Regions from separate parts of the Novosphingobium sp. FW305-C-30-35 genome, predicted to be linked through region 1. Evidence: predicted binding sites of a transcription regulator. Region 1 holds the regulator's gene; each other region holds the start of a gene.
What was found. The regulator LexA, encoded in region 1, represses DNA repair genes until DNA is damaged. The targets are predictions, from matches to a motif close to GTTCCNCNCTTGTTCT.

Region 1 (4,825 bases):
TTCCGCATCCACCGCTCCCGTTATTGACACTTGGGACAATAGCGAGCGCTGGCAGGGCGGCAAGTGACGTCAGGCCACCAACCGCACCTGCGATTGGGTGGAACCCGCAATCTTTTCAACGGCGAAGCGGCCGTCCTTCTTGAACACTTGCAGCCAGCTCCTTGATCCGAACGAGGCGGGTTGGAGCTTCGCCTTGCTCAGGACGGTAGCGAGCTCCCGCAATGCCACCCATTCCCGCTGGCTGGCCAACTCGTTCAAAGCTTCCCTGACTTTGGCCCAGTTGGCGGCTTCCGATTTGGACGGCTCTTGCGGGGGCTTGGCTTTGGTCGCAGCTGCCGTTGGTTTCTCGACTTTCTCAGAGGATGTTGCGGCAGCCTTCCTCGTGTTCAGAACGATATGGTATTTCGAGCAACTGTTTCGGAGTTTCAGGTCAGCGGCATCACCGCCGAAACCATGCACTTCGGCGCCCTCCCTGCGCAGAAATTCGACAAGTGGCTGAAAGTCACGGTCATTCGATGCAATGCAGACGCAATCAAACCCCTTGCGCAGGACGATTTCGACTGTCTCGACAGCCAAGGCGATGTCGGTGGTGTTCTTCTTGTTCTTTGAAGGTGTAACCTGTCTCACATCGAGCGGATGGTCTTTGGAATGGTCTATCCATTCGCCATTCGCCCCGTTTGCAAAGTTTCCATAGACACGGCGCAACTGCACGTCCCCCAACGACGTTGCGATCGCTTCAATCTTTGACATCGTGCTTGCGGGCACGTTCTCGCCATCAATCATGATGGCAACACGCTTCTTGTTCTGCACAGTATTCATCAATGTGCTTATTGCGGCAGAAGGCTAACGAAATCCCAATATGTAGTCACTTCGGATTGGAAACGCTTTCCTACAGGGCAGGTTTTTGCCATGGTGCCGACTGTCAGCGAAGCACCTTGAAAGCCCCGGAAATCCGCGCCAAAACTGCGTTCCAACTCCCGTTCCGCAGTTCTCTCTGGACAGTGTAAACCCCGTAAACCCCCATTCAGCATTCCAGGGACAACGATGAACGACCTCACCCATCTCGATTCGACCGGCACCGCTCGCATGGTCGACGTCGGCGGCAAGACCGAGACGCACCGCGTCGCGATTGCGCGTGGTATGATTCGCATGTCTGACGCCACGCTCGAGGCGATCAGGTCCGGCAATGCTCCGAAAGGCGATGTGCTTGGCCCAGCGCGGATTGCCGGGATCATGGCGGCGAAAAGGACAGGCGACCTCATCCCGCTCTGCCATCCGCTGGTGCTCGATGCGGTCAACGTCGATTTCGCCTTCGTCGCCGACGGCATCGAATGCACTGCCACCGCTTCGTTGACCGGTCGCACGGGCGTAGAGATGGAAGCGTTGGTGGCGGTGAGCCTCGCCCTGCTGACGATCTACGACATGGCCAAGGCTCTCGACAAAGGCATGGTGATCGAAAGTGTCCGTCTGATCGAGAAGCGGGGCGGCAAGTCCGGAACCTGGCGCGCTCCGGAATGAAAGCGCCGCCCCTACCCCTTGCCGAAGCGCAGAGCCGGTTGCTCGCGCTCGCGCCTTCGCTGCCCGTCGAGCATCGCTCGGTTGCCGAATGCCTTGGCCATTACCTCGCCGAGGACCTCCTTGCCCGGCGCACGCAGCCAGCGGCAGCCCTTTCGGCGATGGACGGCTATGCCATGCGCAGTGCCGATCTTCCGGGCCCGTGGCGCGTGATCGGTGAAAGCGCGGCCGGCCACCCCTTCGGCGGCGAGGTCGGCCCCGGTGAAGCCACCCGCATCAGCACTGGCGCCATCCTGCCAAAAGGCGCGGACATGGTGCTGCTTCAGGAGGACAGCGCGCGCAACGGCAACGAGCTGAGCTTGACCGGCGAGCCACCGCAGCCCGCTTCGCGCCACGTTCGACCCGCAGGCATGGATTTCAGCTCTCGCGAAACGCTGATCTCTGCGGGTAGCCGCATTAGTCCTGCGCAAATCGCGCTCGCCATCGCCGGTGGCCACAGCCATCTCCCCGTGCGCCGGCGTGTCAGCCTGGCCGTCATCGACAGCGGCGACGAACTGGTTCCTCCCGGCCACCTGCCCGACCTGCACCAGCTTCCCGCCAGCAACGGGCCGATGCTCTGTGCGATGGCCGCCTCCCTGCCGGTCGATATCCGCCATGCCGGTCCTGTGGCGGACGAACTCGCAGAATTGGTCCGCGCGCTGGACGCGGCAAACAACTCGGACATCATCGTCACAAGCGGCGGGGCGTCAGTCGGGGATCACGATCTCGTTCGCCCGGCGCTCGAGGCCGTTGGCGCCTCGATCGACTTCTGGCGCATCGGCATCAAGCCGGGCAAGCCGCTGCTGGTGGCAACGCGTGGATCCCAGATCATTCTCGGCCTGCCCGGCAATCCCGCCTCGGCCTTCGTCACGGCCTACCTGTTCATGCTCCCCCTGCTGAGAGCGATGCTCGGCGCGAGCGCGCCTCTGCCAAAAGCCATCCCAGCCCGGCTTGCAGAGCCACTGGCGCAGGGCGGGAGCCGAATGGAGTTCCTGCGCGCGATATGGGACGGAGCGTCGGTAAGGCTCGACCCGCTCCAGGATTCCGGAGCGCTCTCTCCACTTTCAAGGGCCAACGCGTTGGCCGTGCGGGAAGCAGGGGCCGAGGCCAAACCGGCCGGAACGGATGTTCCTATCTACCTCCTCGAAAATGGCGGAATTGCTTGACGAGTCGCAACAGGTTGCTTATCCGTTCCGCATTCGTTCGCCGGGATGGAACATTCACTCCCGGTCCATGAAAGACCAGCGGCTTTGCCTCGAAGCCGCGCATTGCGGAGTGGCCGCCGATGTTGACGCGCAAGCAGCACGAACTGCTCACCTTCATTCAGGTCCGGCTTGAAGAGTCGGGCATCTCCCCCTCGTTCGAGGAGATGAAGGAAGCGCTCGATCTGAAGTCCAAGTCGGGCGTCCACCGGCTGATCTCGGCGCTTGAAGAGCGTGGCTTCATCCGCCGCCTCCCCAACCGCGCACGGGCACTCGAAGTCCTCCGCCAGCCAGACAGCGCGGTGGGCAAGCAGAGCGCCGTTCGGCAGATTGCCAATGCAGATGGTGGAGCAACGGGCGGAAGCGTCACGGCGCTTCGTCCTGCACCAAAAGCGCCTCCCGTGCCTGTGGCGGCAAACGACGTGATCGAGCTGCCGCTGCACGGCAAGATTGCAGCCGGTGTGCCAATCGAAGCCCTCGAGACGACGGCGACCCTGCCGGTTCCTGCCGCGCTACTGGGCGCAGGAGAGCATTACGCACTCGAAGTGTCCGGTGACTCGATGGTTGAAGCCGGGATCTTCGATGGCGATTACGCGCTTGTCCGCAAGACAGATATGGCGCGCGATGGCGAGATCGTGGTTGCACTTGTGCGCGGGGAAGAGGCCACGCTCAAGTATCTCCATCACGAAAAGGGCATGGTTCGGCTGGATCCCGCCAACGCTGCCTATGATCCTCAGTTCTATCGCCCCGACGAGGTGACCGTGCAGGGCAAGCTTGCAGGCTTGTTGCGGCGCTACCACTGACGTTTGTTGCAACATAGCGCCCGGCCTTCGGGCGTGCCTGATGATAAAGGCCGCTGCGCAGGAAATGCGCGGCGGCTTTTTTTGCATCAGCATGTTATGGCAAATATCAATCGATTTGGTTGAGATTCTTCTGGATGTGATCCAGTGTGAAGTATAGTATCCACTGTTACCGAATGCCCCGCCATGGGGCGCCCCTTTCCGGGACGGCCCGCCAGAACATGGGGCGTCGGCAACGGAAGAGGTGTTGCCAATGGCTTATGCAATCGAGAATACGAGACGCAGGCAGACACAGACCTTCATCGCGGTCGGGCTGCTTCATGGAGTGGCGATCTGGGCGATCGCTTCAGGGTTCGCCAACAGCATGGTCACGATCCTGACGGACCGACTTCCTGCCAAGCAGTGGGAGGACGAGGAGGTGAAGGTAACGCCTGTCGCTCCTCCGCCGGACGTGAAACCTTCCCCACAGCCTGGCAGCCGCTCGCTGGTGGCCCCCCGCCCCGACATCGCGATTACGCCGGTGGATCCTTCAAGCACAGTCCGGGATATCGAGGTCACCCCGATCACGCCAGTCGACCCTATCCCGAACGTCCTGCCCGAGCCCCGCCCCTCTCCCTCGCCGAGCTTTGCCGTGCGCACAGCATCGCCGAAGGGATCGCCGGGCTCATGGATCTCGGACCGCGACTATCCCTCGGCCGCAATCAGAGAGGAAAGAGAAGGGCTAACCCGGTTTCGCCTCTCGATAGGCGTGGATGGCCGCGTCACGGGATGCGAGATTACCGGATCGAGCGGGTCTCCTGACCTTGATGCAGCGACATGCACGAAAGTCAGCGCGCGAGCGCGGTTCACTCCTGCACTTGGCAGCGACGGCATGCCGACTGCGGGGAGCTACGTCGGATCGGTGCGCTGGGTCCTCCCCTGATGAATTGAGCCGGGCGAACGTCAGGTTCGCCCGGCAAGTTCGGCGGAAAGGAGCGCTGCTTTGAGATCATCGCCCGCCGGACAAGGAAATGGACCGCCCTGGGTCGCATTCATCGCTTGGAAGCCACTAGCGCCGTTACCGGCACGGTTGCTTCAGACGCATCTGGCGTTTCGGCTCCGGCGTCGTGGAGGTGCGTTTGGCTGAGCGTCGGGCGCGGTACTGGCCAGCGATACCAACCATGCTGGCCCTGCGCCTCCGCTACGGTGCGAATCCGGCCAGAGGCAAGATCGATGGATATGCCTCCCGTATTGGCGAGATAGGATCGGTCTGCCTTCAGCATGCGCGGG
Region 2 (4,825 bases), 1.3 Mb from region 1:
GCGAATTCGAGCAGCCAGCGCTGGTCGATCTCGAAGCTGGTCTTGTAGATCGCCTTTTCCTCAGGGCTGAGGAAATCGAGATGCTGGACCGAGCCCCCCTGCTCGAGGATCGAGTTCCACACGTTGGTGGAATCCTTGCTCTTTTCGGCCAGAAGCTTCTGCAGATAGGGGTTCTTGACCACGAACGAGCCCGACAGGGTCTTGTGCGTGTAGATGTTGGCCGGGATCGGCTCGATGCAGGCAGAGGTGCCGCCGCAGATGATCGAGATCGACGCGGTCGGCGCAATCGCCATCTTGCAGGAGAAGCGCTGCATCACGCCCATTTCGGCAGCATCCGGACATGCACCGCGTTCCTGCGCGAGCAGGATCGAAGCCTCGTCCGCCTTGGCGGCGACGTGCTTGAACATCTTGAGGTTCCACGCCTTGGCCATCGCCGATTCAAAGGCGATGCCCTTGAGCTGGAGGAAGGAGTGGAAGCCCATCACGCCCATGCCGACCGAGCGTTCGCGCATGGCCGAGTACTTGGCACGGGCCATCTCGCTGGGCGCGCGGTCGATGTAGTCCTGCAGCACGTTGTCGAGGAAGCGCAGCACGTCCTCGATGAAGCGCTTGTCGCCGTTCCACTCGTCCCAGGTTTCAAGGTTGAGCGAGGACAGGCAGCACACCGCGGTACGATCGTAGCCGAGGTGATCGCGGCCCGTCGGCAGGGTGATTTCCGAGCAGAGGTTCGAGGTCGAGACCTTCAGCCCCAGGTCGCGGTGATGCTTGGGCATCATGCGGTTCACCGTGTCGTTGAACACAATGTAGGGCTCGCCCGTGGCAAGGCGGGTTTCAACGAGCTTCTGGAACAGCGAACGCGCATCGACCGTGCTGCGAATCGAGCCGTCCTTGGGGCTGCGCAGGTGGAATTCCGTGCCATCGCGCACGGCTTCCATGAATTCGTCGGTCAGCAGCACGCCATGATGGAGGTTCAGCGCCTTGCGGTTGAAGTCACCCGAAGGTTTGCGGATCTCGAGGAACTCCTCGATTTCCGGGTGCGAAACGTCGAGATAGCAGGCCGCCGAACCGCGCCGCAGCGAACCCTGGCTGATCGCCAGCGTCAGCGAATCCATCACGCGCACGAAGGGGATGATGCCGCTGGTCTTGCCGTTGAGGCCGACGCTCTCGCCGATGCCGCGGACCTTGCCCCAATAGGTGCCGATGCCGCCGCCGCGCGAGGCGAGCCAGACGTTCTCGTTCCACGTCGCGACAATGCCTTCGAGGCTGTCATCGACCGAGTTGAGGTAGCACGAGATCGGAAGGCCGCGCCCGGTGCCGCCGTTCGACAGAACCGGCGTGGCTGGCATGAACCACAGCTTCGAGATGTAGTCGTAGAGACGCTGGGCGTGCTCCTGATCGTCGGCATAGGCATCGGCCACGCGCGCGAACAGGTCCTGATACTTCTCGCCGGGGAGCAGGTAGCGGTCGTCCAGCGTGTCCTTGCCGAAATCGGTCAGGCGCGCATCGCGGCTGTCATCCGTCACGATGGTAAAGCGGCGCGGATTGACCTTCTTGGAATCGCTGACCGGCGCGGCCGCAACGGCAGCCGCTGCGACGGTGGCGGCCATGCCTGCGACAAGTGCTTCGCTGCCTGCGTCCTTGGCGTCCATATCCATCGCCTTTGCTTCACCGGCCGCAGCCGGAGCGCCTGCAAGCGCCAGTTCGTCCTGCGCAACCACGGAGCCGTCTCCAGTTCTGAAATCCACGTTCAACCCCCGTTCGCACCCCGCAGCCAAGGCCCGGGCGATCAATCGACACTCGAATCGGGCGAGTGGCCCAATCCTACAAGAGACGGAACGAAAGTGGAACATGTTGTTCCGCAGGCGCTCGGCTCCAGAATTCCCGATCACGGCCCCGTGTGCCCTGCGCGCAGGCAATGCGTTGCCATTGCGCGCAAAACACGCCCAAGCGCTCTAAACTAGGTTTAGAGGTCCCCCTGAAGCCCGACCACAACCCATAGTGCCTCAACCGGATTCAGACACAAGAGGGTAAACATCCGCAGGGAGACTCGATTCGTCGCACGTGCGATTCGCTTCGTCGCCAGAAGAGCTATTGTGCAGTGCAGCGACGCGTGGACTTTCCTGCACTTCAAGGGCGAAACGACGCCGGTCGAAATATTTTTCGGGTTGGCCACCAACTTGTGGACAAGAGAGCGTCAACCGGCACCATATGTGGTGTCCACAGGAACGGAGTGCAGGTGTGCTGAATCTGATCTCGATTGTCTTCACCGGTCTGGTGGTCGGCGTGCTGGCGCGGTTCTTCTATCCCGGCGACGTCGACATCGGCATGCTCAAGACCGTGCTGCTGGGGGTAGGCGGCGCGCTTGTCGCAGGCCTGTTCGCCAGTTGGCGCAGCGGCCGGACGTTCGGCGAAGGCGTCAACCGCGCAGGCTGCCTCGCCTCGGTCATCGGAGCGATGCTGCTCATCTTCCTTGGGCGCAATCTTTAAGCCTAAGCCCGAGGCGCAATGCGGCGATAGCTGAGCGCTTCGGCCACATGGATGCGACCCACTGTGTCCGCCCCGGCCAGATCGGCGATAGTCCGCGCCACGCGCAGCATGCGGGTATAGCCGCGCGCGGAGAGGCGCATCGCTTCGGCAGCCTGTGCGAGCAGCTTGCGCCCGGGTTCGTCCGGAGTTGCGTGGATGTCCAGCAGATCGCCGTTAAGCTCGGCGTTGCTGCGGGCGTTGGTGCCCTCGAGCCGGGCAACTTGCAGCGCCCTCGCCCGCGCCACCCGCGCGGCCACCTGGTCGGAACCTTCTGCAGGCGGCGGAAGCGCCAGATCCGCCGCGGAGACCGGATCGACCTCGACATGGAGGTCTATGCGATCAAGCAGCGGGCCTGACACCTTGGACTGATAGTCGCCGGCACAGCGGGGGGCACGGCTGCACCCAAGCGCCGGATCGCCCAGATGGCCGCAGCGGCACGGGTTCATCGCCGCGATCAGTTGCACGCGCGCCGGGAAGGTCACGTGCGCGTTGGCGCGGGCCACGGTCACCTCGCCCGTCTCCAGCGGCTGGCGCAGGGAATCGAGCACGGCGCGCTGAAACTCGGGCAGTTCGTCGAGGAACAGGACGCCGAGGTGCGCAAGGCTCACTTCGCCGGGACGCACTTTCAGCCCGCCCCCGGTCAAGGCGGCCATGGAAGCGGAATGGTGGGGAGCCCGGAACGGCCGGGCGCGGCTGATGCGACCGTCCTCGAGCGTGCCGGCCACCGACGCCACCATTGACACCTCGAGCGCCTCGGACGGGGTCAGCTCCGGCAGGATGCCGGGCAGGCACGAGGCCATCAGCGACTTGCCCGCGCCCGGCGGCCCGATCATCAGCAGGTTATGCCCGCCAGCCGCCGCAATCTCCAGCGCCCGCTTGGCGGTTTCCTGGCCCTTGACCTGCTTGAGATCGGCCAGGCGACGCGGTGGCTCTGCCACGCCCTGAGAAGGCTGCGGGAGGCGGTGCTGCCCCTTCAGGTGATTGAGCAGGCCGATGAGGTCCGGTGCGGCGATCACGTCGATCCCGCTGGCCCAGCGTGCCTCGGGCCCTTGCGCGGCAGGGCAGATCAGGCCCTTCTCCTCACCACTGGCATGAAGCGCGGCGAGCAGCACGCCAGGTGACGGCAATACGCGGCCATCCAATGCCAGCTCTCCCACCGCCACATAGTCAGCGATCTGTTCGAGATCGACCACGCCCATTGCGGCCAGCAAAGCAAGCGCAATCGGAAGATCGTAGTGCGAGCCTTCCTTGGGCAGATCAGCCGGCGACAGGTTCACGGTGATCCGTTTGGGCGGCAGGGCGAGACCGAGTGCGGAAAGCGCCGAGGAAACCCGCTCCCGGCTTTCGCCCACCGCCTTGTCGGGCAGGCCGACGAGCCGGAACGCGGGCAAACCGGGCGCCACCTGGCACTGCACTTCGACGGCGCGCGCCTCGAGCCCGAGATAGGCGACCGTCGACACCAGCGCGACCATCGATACTGCACTCCATCCGCAATGCTACTTAGCCTAGCAGCGGTGCGGCCAGTACGGTGGCGGGATGCGGCCATTTTCGAGGCATTCGTAGCCAGTCGCGGGTCATGGTGAAGCGATCTTAACCGCGTCCCTTGGCAATTCGGCAATCCGCGCGCGCGGAAAAGGCTGACCATGCTCCGCCGCGCGCTTCTTCCCGCGATCTTCGCCATTCTCGCCTGCCAGCCGGTGCTGGCGCGCGAGGTGACGACGCGCGAGGTAACGACACGGACCTGGGTGGAGAACGGCGTCACATGGACCGAGACGACGGTCGTCGAAGTCGAGGAGCCGGGCTCCGAACGCATCGCCGGGCTGCCCCGCGCCGATGTGAAGGGCGTCGCCAGCTTCGGGTCGTTCGAGGTGCTGGACGGCAGCCGGGCCGCACTCGTCGCCGAAACCGACAGCTATTCGCCAGCGGACTTCCAGAAGATGCTGCGCGCCTTCCCCGGCATTCGGATGCTCGAAATGCCGGACTGCCCCGGCACGGTCGACGATCACGCGAATCTGCGCCTCGGCCGCATGATCCGCGCCCGCGGCATTGCCACGCGCGTGCCGGAACACGGCTCGGTCCGCTCGGGCGCGGTCGAGCTGTTCCTTGCCGGAGCTAGCCGCAGCGCTGCGCCCGATGCCGAGTTCGTGGTCCATTCTTGGATCGACGATGAGGGTCTCGAGCCGGACGATTTCAGTGCGTCCGACCCGGTCAACCGCGCGTACCTCGACTACTACCGCGAAATGGGCCTTGGGCCGGACAAGGCCTCGGCGTTCTACGCGCTGACCAACTCGGTGCCGAA
Region 3 (4,825 bases), on a different contig from region 1:
ACGCCCTAGCAATGCTAGGCGGCGGTGAAGAGCGTGTCCGCTCCCTAGCACAGTCTGCCGGCACTCAGCTCACGATGGATGCCTTCCTTCGCGTCCAGGACGAAGAACCCGTTCCGGCATTTCTGCATTCCGCATTGTGCGCCATGTCGCTTCCGACAAAACGTCCGAAGGACGATACTCTACCGATTCTTCGCGAAGACGGAAAATATGCACTGGCCATCAATCCACGACCGGTTCTCCAGACGGTGGACGGTAAGCCAGTGCTACGAAGCGTTGGTGTGCCTTATGGAGCTTATCCACGTGTTGCGCTGATCTATCTGCTTTCTCAGGCGGTGACGAAGCGATCCCGGGACGTTTATCTTGGGCGCAACTTCACGGAATGGATGCGCCGGCTTGGCTACCAGACCGTTTCTTATGGACCTCGCGGCACCGCCAATTTGATGCGCGAGCAAGTCGATCGACTGTTGGCTTGTGAATGGCAAATCCGGTGGGAAGGCAACGACGCCGGCGACAATGCATTTGCCGTTCGAGACGTGAAAATCTCCAACGAATACGCAGGATCCCTCGAGAAGAATGGCGCGTTTGCGCGCGAAATCCGGATGTCCGAGGCATTCTACAGTCACCTAGTCGATCATGCTGTCCCGTTGAACGAGATTGCCATTCGTGAACTTAAGGGCACGCCCACTGCTCTCGATCTCTACACCTACCTCGCGTACCGGCTTCCGCGGATCAGCAGCGATCGAGGTCAAGTGATCTCGTGGGATCAACTGGCTAAACACCTCGGCAACGATGCAGACAGCAAGCGTTTTCGTCAAACTGTGCGTGAAACGATGCAGCTGGTCTCTGCGGTCTACCCGAACGCCGACGTCGATTTCAGTGGCAGGAAGGTGATCCTCCGGCCTTCGCCAGCGCCTTTGGAGCGCAAGCTGGTTGGACCGCATTTGCGGCTACTGGGTGCCCCGGCCCAAGAAACTGCACCGAGATCATCGGTCGGCAAAGCGTCACGTGCGCCTGTCCGGGAGGTCAAAGTCGCCGAACCGTTGTTTCCGTTCCCGGGTGGCAGCTTGACCTATGGCGAGCGCGAAACGAAGTTCCGAGCAATCGGCCTTGAGAAGGGTAAGCCCTGGTGCGTCGACACCATGGCGAACGCATTCCGCACTGGCTTTCCCGGTATCAAGCAAGAGCGCACAGACGCGGAGTGGCTGAGAGTCTGGGAGTCCTTTGTCGTTCGCTATGCCGAGCGACGAGCAAACTCGGATGCGAGCTGACCGATGATTTCCGAGCACTTCGGTTAGGCTGAAACGCAAACCGGGGAGGGGAGTGGGGCTGATGGGGCAGTCATGTCCTTGGCCCGAAACAGACCAACTGTAGAGCTCCGAAGGCTCGTCGAACATCTGAAAGGCAAATGGTCGGGTGAAACTGCCATGTGCCGTTGCCCCTGCCATCCTGACAGGACCCCGTCGCTCTCCATTCGTCAGGGTGATCGAGCCATCCTCGTAACATGCCACGCAGGTTGCGACAGCCGGGACGTCCTTAGGGCCCTCCGCCGCATCGCGGACCTGCCGACTTTCGATGCCTCAGATGTGCTTCCCAGAATCGAGCACCGCGTCAAACCCCACCTCACAATCTGGCAAGCCGGTCGGCCAATCGAAGGGACTTTGGCGGAGCGATATGTGCGCGGGGTGCGCCAGATCTGGGCACCACTCGACGACCTGCGCTTTCACCCCCGGTGTCCACGAGGGCAGGGCAGCCTCGTCCGCTTCGAACCGGCACTCCTCGTTGCGATGCGCAAGTCGGGCGCGATCGCCGCGATCCAGCGGATTTTCCTCGATCCTGCGACATCGACCTACACCGAGAAGCGCGTCCTCGGCCAGGCTATCGGCGCTGCATGGACCAACGGTCCGCCCGGCAAGACCATCGGCATCTGCGAGGGGTTCGAGACTGCGGCTGCCTATACGTCGCTCACGGGCATCCAGGCCTGGGCGACGATGGGTGCCAAACGCTTCCACCAGGTTGACATCCCGGCCTCAGTGGAAACCGTGATCCTGCTGGCCGACAACGACGCCGAGGGCAGGCGGGCCCGCGATCGCGCAGCCGAATCCTACCAACGCCCCGGCCTCGCAATCGAGACCGAATGGCCGCCGGGCCGCATGAACGACTGGGCGCAGCTCCTGAAGCGGTGAGGGGAGGGGGGCTGGAGCGGGCGTGCCGCTGATCGGCACGAGCTCAGGAGTTCTCCGCATGACAACAACGATTCCGCGCGCCAGCGCCATTCTCGGCGCTGCGCGCACACTTGCCGCCAAGCTGCTCCTCGCTGTTCCGATCGACCGCGCTGCTCTGAGCCAGGCCATGACCGAGAGTGCTGGCGGAAGTGACGCCGCAGGTGCCTGGCAGCAGCGCGACAGCTTCGAGGCCCTGGAAGTCGCCCTGTCCCTCGCAATTCCCGAGCTAGTCGGTCGGATGGAGGTGGGATCCGCGATCGGCACGCTCGAGGCGCTGACGCGCGAACTGCCGACCCACACGGTGCGCAGCGAGGACCAGATCCAGTTCCAGCAGTTCTCGACGCCGCCGGCGCTAGCCAGGTTCGCGGTCCATCTGGCGCGGCTTTCCGACGATGACATGGTGCTGGAGCCAAGTGCGGGCACCGGGATCATCGCTTCGCTTGCCAAGGGCGCGGTCAAGGACCTAATCCTCAACGAACTCGAACCCACCCGCGCGGACCTGCTCGAGGCCGTGTTTCCGGGCACGAAGGTCTACCGCCAGGACGGTGCGAAACTCAGCGCGCTGCTGTCGGGAACCGCGCGGCCGAGCGTCGTGCTGATGAATCCGCCGTTCTCGGTGTCGCAATCGCGGGGAGAAGATCAGAACACCGCCGCCAGGCACCTGCGGGCCGCGCTCGACCATTTGCTGCCGGGTGGCCGGATCGTTGCGATCATGCCGGACTGGTTCTCACCCTCGGCCAGGTACGAAGAAACATTCCGGCGCACCCTTGAAGGCGCGCGGGTCGTCCTGTCGCTCCGTCTGGACAAGGGAGGCTATGCCAAGCACGGCACCGGGATCGCCGTTCGCGTGCTGGTGATCGACAAGGTGCCAGGCGAGATCGGCGTATCCACGATCAATCGCGGTTCGGTCGGCGAACTCTTCGCTGCGCTGCCAGCGGTGCCGCTCCGGGCGCCGTTGCGTGACCCGACGCCGTCGGCAGCGCCCCGACCCAAGCTCAGCCTGTTCCGCTCGGTGAAGACCGGTCCAGCCCGGCCCGTGATCGTGCGAGCTCCCCAGACCAACGACGTCCGCCTCGTCGCCTACAAGGTGCTGGCCGAACCTGCCGCGATGGGCGAGCAGCGCGGGGTCTATGCCGATTACCGGCCTTCACGCGTGGTGATCGCAGAAGCTGGCGAACACCCGACGCACCTTGTCGAATCCGCCGCCATGGCCTCTATCGCCGCGCCCAAGCCCGGCTACGTGCCCTCATTACCCGAACGCACCGTGACCGCACGACTGCTGTCCGCCGCCCAGCTCGAAACCGTGATCTACGCAGGCGAGGCCTGGAGCCGCGATCTCCACGGCCGCTTCAGCCATCCTGCCGGCGAGGTTGCGCTCAAGGAGGATCCCGAGGGTCAGCTCTACCGCACTGGCTTCTTCCTTGGCGACGGCACCGGGGCGGGGAAGGGGAGGCAGGCGGCGGCCTGCATCCTCGACCAATGGCTCAAGGGCAATCGCCGTCACATCTGGATCTCGAAGAATGCGCCGCTCCTCGAGGACGCGCAGCGCGACTGGACCGCGATTGGCGGGCTGCCGTCCGACATTCTCGATCTCGCCCGCTGGAAGATCGGCGAGGAGATCACGGCGCCAGAAGGCATCCTGTTCGTTCCCTATGGCACGCTGCGCAGTTCGCGGGTGGAGGATACCAGGTTCGACCAGATCGTCCGCTGGGCCGGTGAAGACTTCGAAGGGGTCATCGTCTTCGACGAGGCCCACGAAATGGGCGGCGTTGCGGGCGGGGAAGGGGCGCTTGGCCAAAAGCAGGGATCGCTGCAGGGCATCGCCGGGGTCCTGCTCCAGAACACACTGCCCCGCGCCCGGGTGCTCTATGCCTCGGCAACCGGCGCATCGGAAGTCAACAACCTCGCATATGCGGTGCGGCTCGGGCTGTGGGGCCCCGGCACCGCCTTTGCCAACCGCGAGCAGTTCATCAGCGAGATTCGGGACGGCGGCATTGCCGCGATGGAACTCGTCGCCCGCGACCTCAAGGCCTCCGGGCTCTACCTCGCCCGCGCGCTCAGCTTCGCAGGGATCGAGTACGATATCCTGCGCCACGATCTGACCCCAGAGCAGATCGCGGTCTACGACACCTATTGCGAGGCTTGGACAATCATCCATCAGAACCTCGAAGCCGCGCTCGAACTTACTGGCATCGTCGATGGGCTTGAGAACAAGACCCTCAATAGCGGCGCCAAGGCGGCGGCCCGCAGTCGGTTCGAGGGGACCAAGCAGCGCTTCTTTGCGCAGGTCCTGCTCTCGCTTAAGCTGCCCTCGATTTACCCCGCGATCGACGAGCATCTGGCCGAGGGTGACAGTGTCGTGGTCCAACTGGTGAGCACCGCCGAATCGATCCTCAACCGGCGACTCGATGAGCTGGAACCGGCTGAGCGAGAGGCTCTCGACATTGCCTACGACTGTAAAGAGTACGTCGTCGACTACTTGACCCGGGCCTTCCCGACCCGGCAAATGGAGGAATACACGGACGAACTCGGCGACGTGCGCTCGCGGCCGATGTGGGACGAGGCGGGCAATCCGGTCCACAACCCGCAGGCTGAGGCTGCCC

Region 2: a site for LexA is predicted at 1,833-1,848, ahead of AC3WLM_RS07295 (ribonucleoside-diphosphate reductase subunit alpha). Genes of this name have one in related genera too.
Region 3: a site for LexA is predicted at 1,359-1,374, ahead of AC3WLM_RS21110 (DUF7146 domain-containing protein). Genes of this name have one in related genera too.

The regions. Positions count from the first base shown of each region.
Region 1 is NZ_JBYSYJ010000001.1:203,686-208,510, forward strand. Features, by position in the region: gene AC3WLM_RS01190 (hypothetical protein) at 1-8, opposite strand, end outside; gene AC3WLM_RS01195 (NYN domain-containing protein) at 70-819, opposite strand; gene moaC (cyclic pyranopterin monophosphate synthase MoaC) at 1,045-1,518, shown strand; gene AC3WLM_RS01205 (molybdopterin molybdotransferase MoeA) at 1,515-2,720, shown strand; gene lexA (transcriptional repressor LexA) at 2,840-3,559, shown strand; gene AC3WLM_RS01215 (energy transducer TonB) at 3,810-4,478, shown strand; gene AC3WLM_RS01220 (ComEC/Rec2 family competence protein) at 4,588-4,825, opposite strand, start outside.
Region 2 is NZ_JBYSYJ010000001.1:1,470,156-1,474,980, forward strand. Features, by position in the region: gene AC3WLM_RS07295 (ribonucleoside-diphosphate reductase subunit alpha) at 1-1,745, opposite strand, end outside; gene AC3WLM_RS07300 (GlsB/YeaQ/YmgE family stress response membrane protein) at 2,239-2,487, shown strand; gene AC3WLM_RS07305 (YifB family Mg chelatase-like AAA ATPase) at 2,490-3,998, opposite strand; gene AC3WLM_RS07310 (hypothetical protein) at 4,170-4,825, shown strand, end outside.
Region 3 is NZ_JBYSYJ010000004.1:38-4,862, forward strand. Features, by position in the region: partial or broken gene AC3WLM_RS21105 (replication protein RepA) at 1-1,268, shown strand, start outside; gene AC3WLM_RS21110 (DUF7146 domain-containing protein) at 1,425-2,183, shown strand; gene AC3WLM_RS21115 (strawberry notch-like NTP hydrolase domain-containing protein) at 2,242-4,825, shown strand, end outside.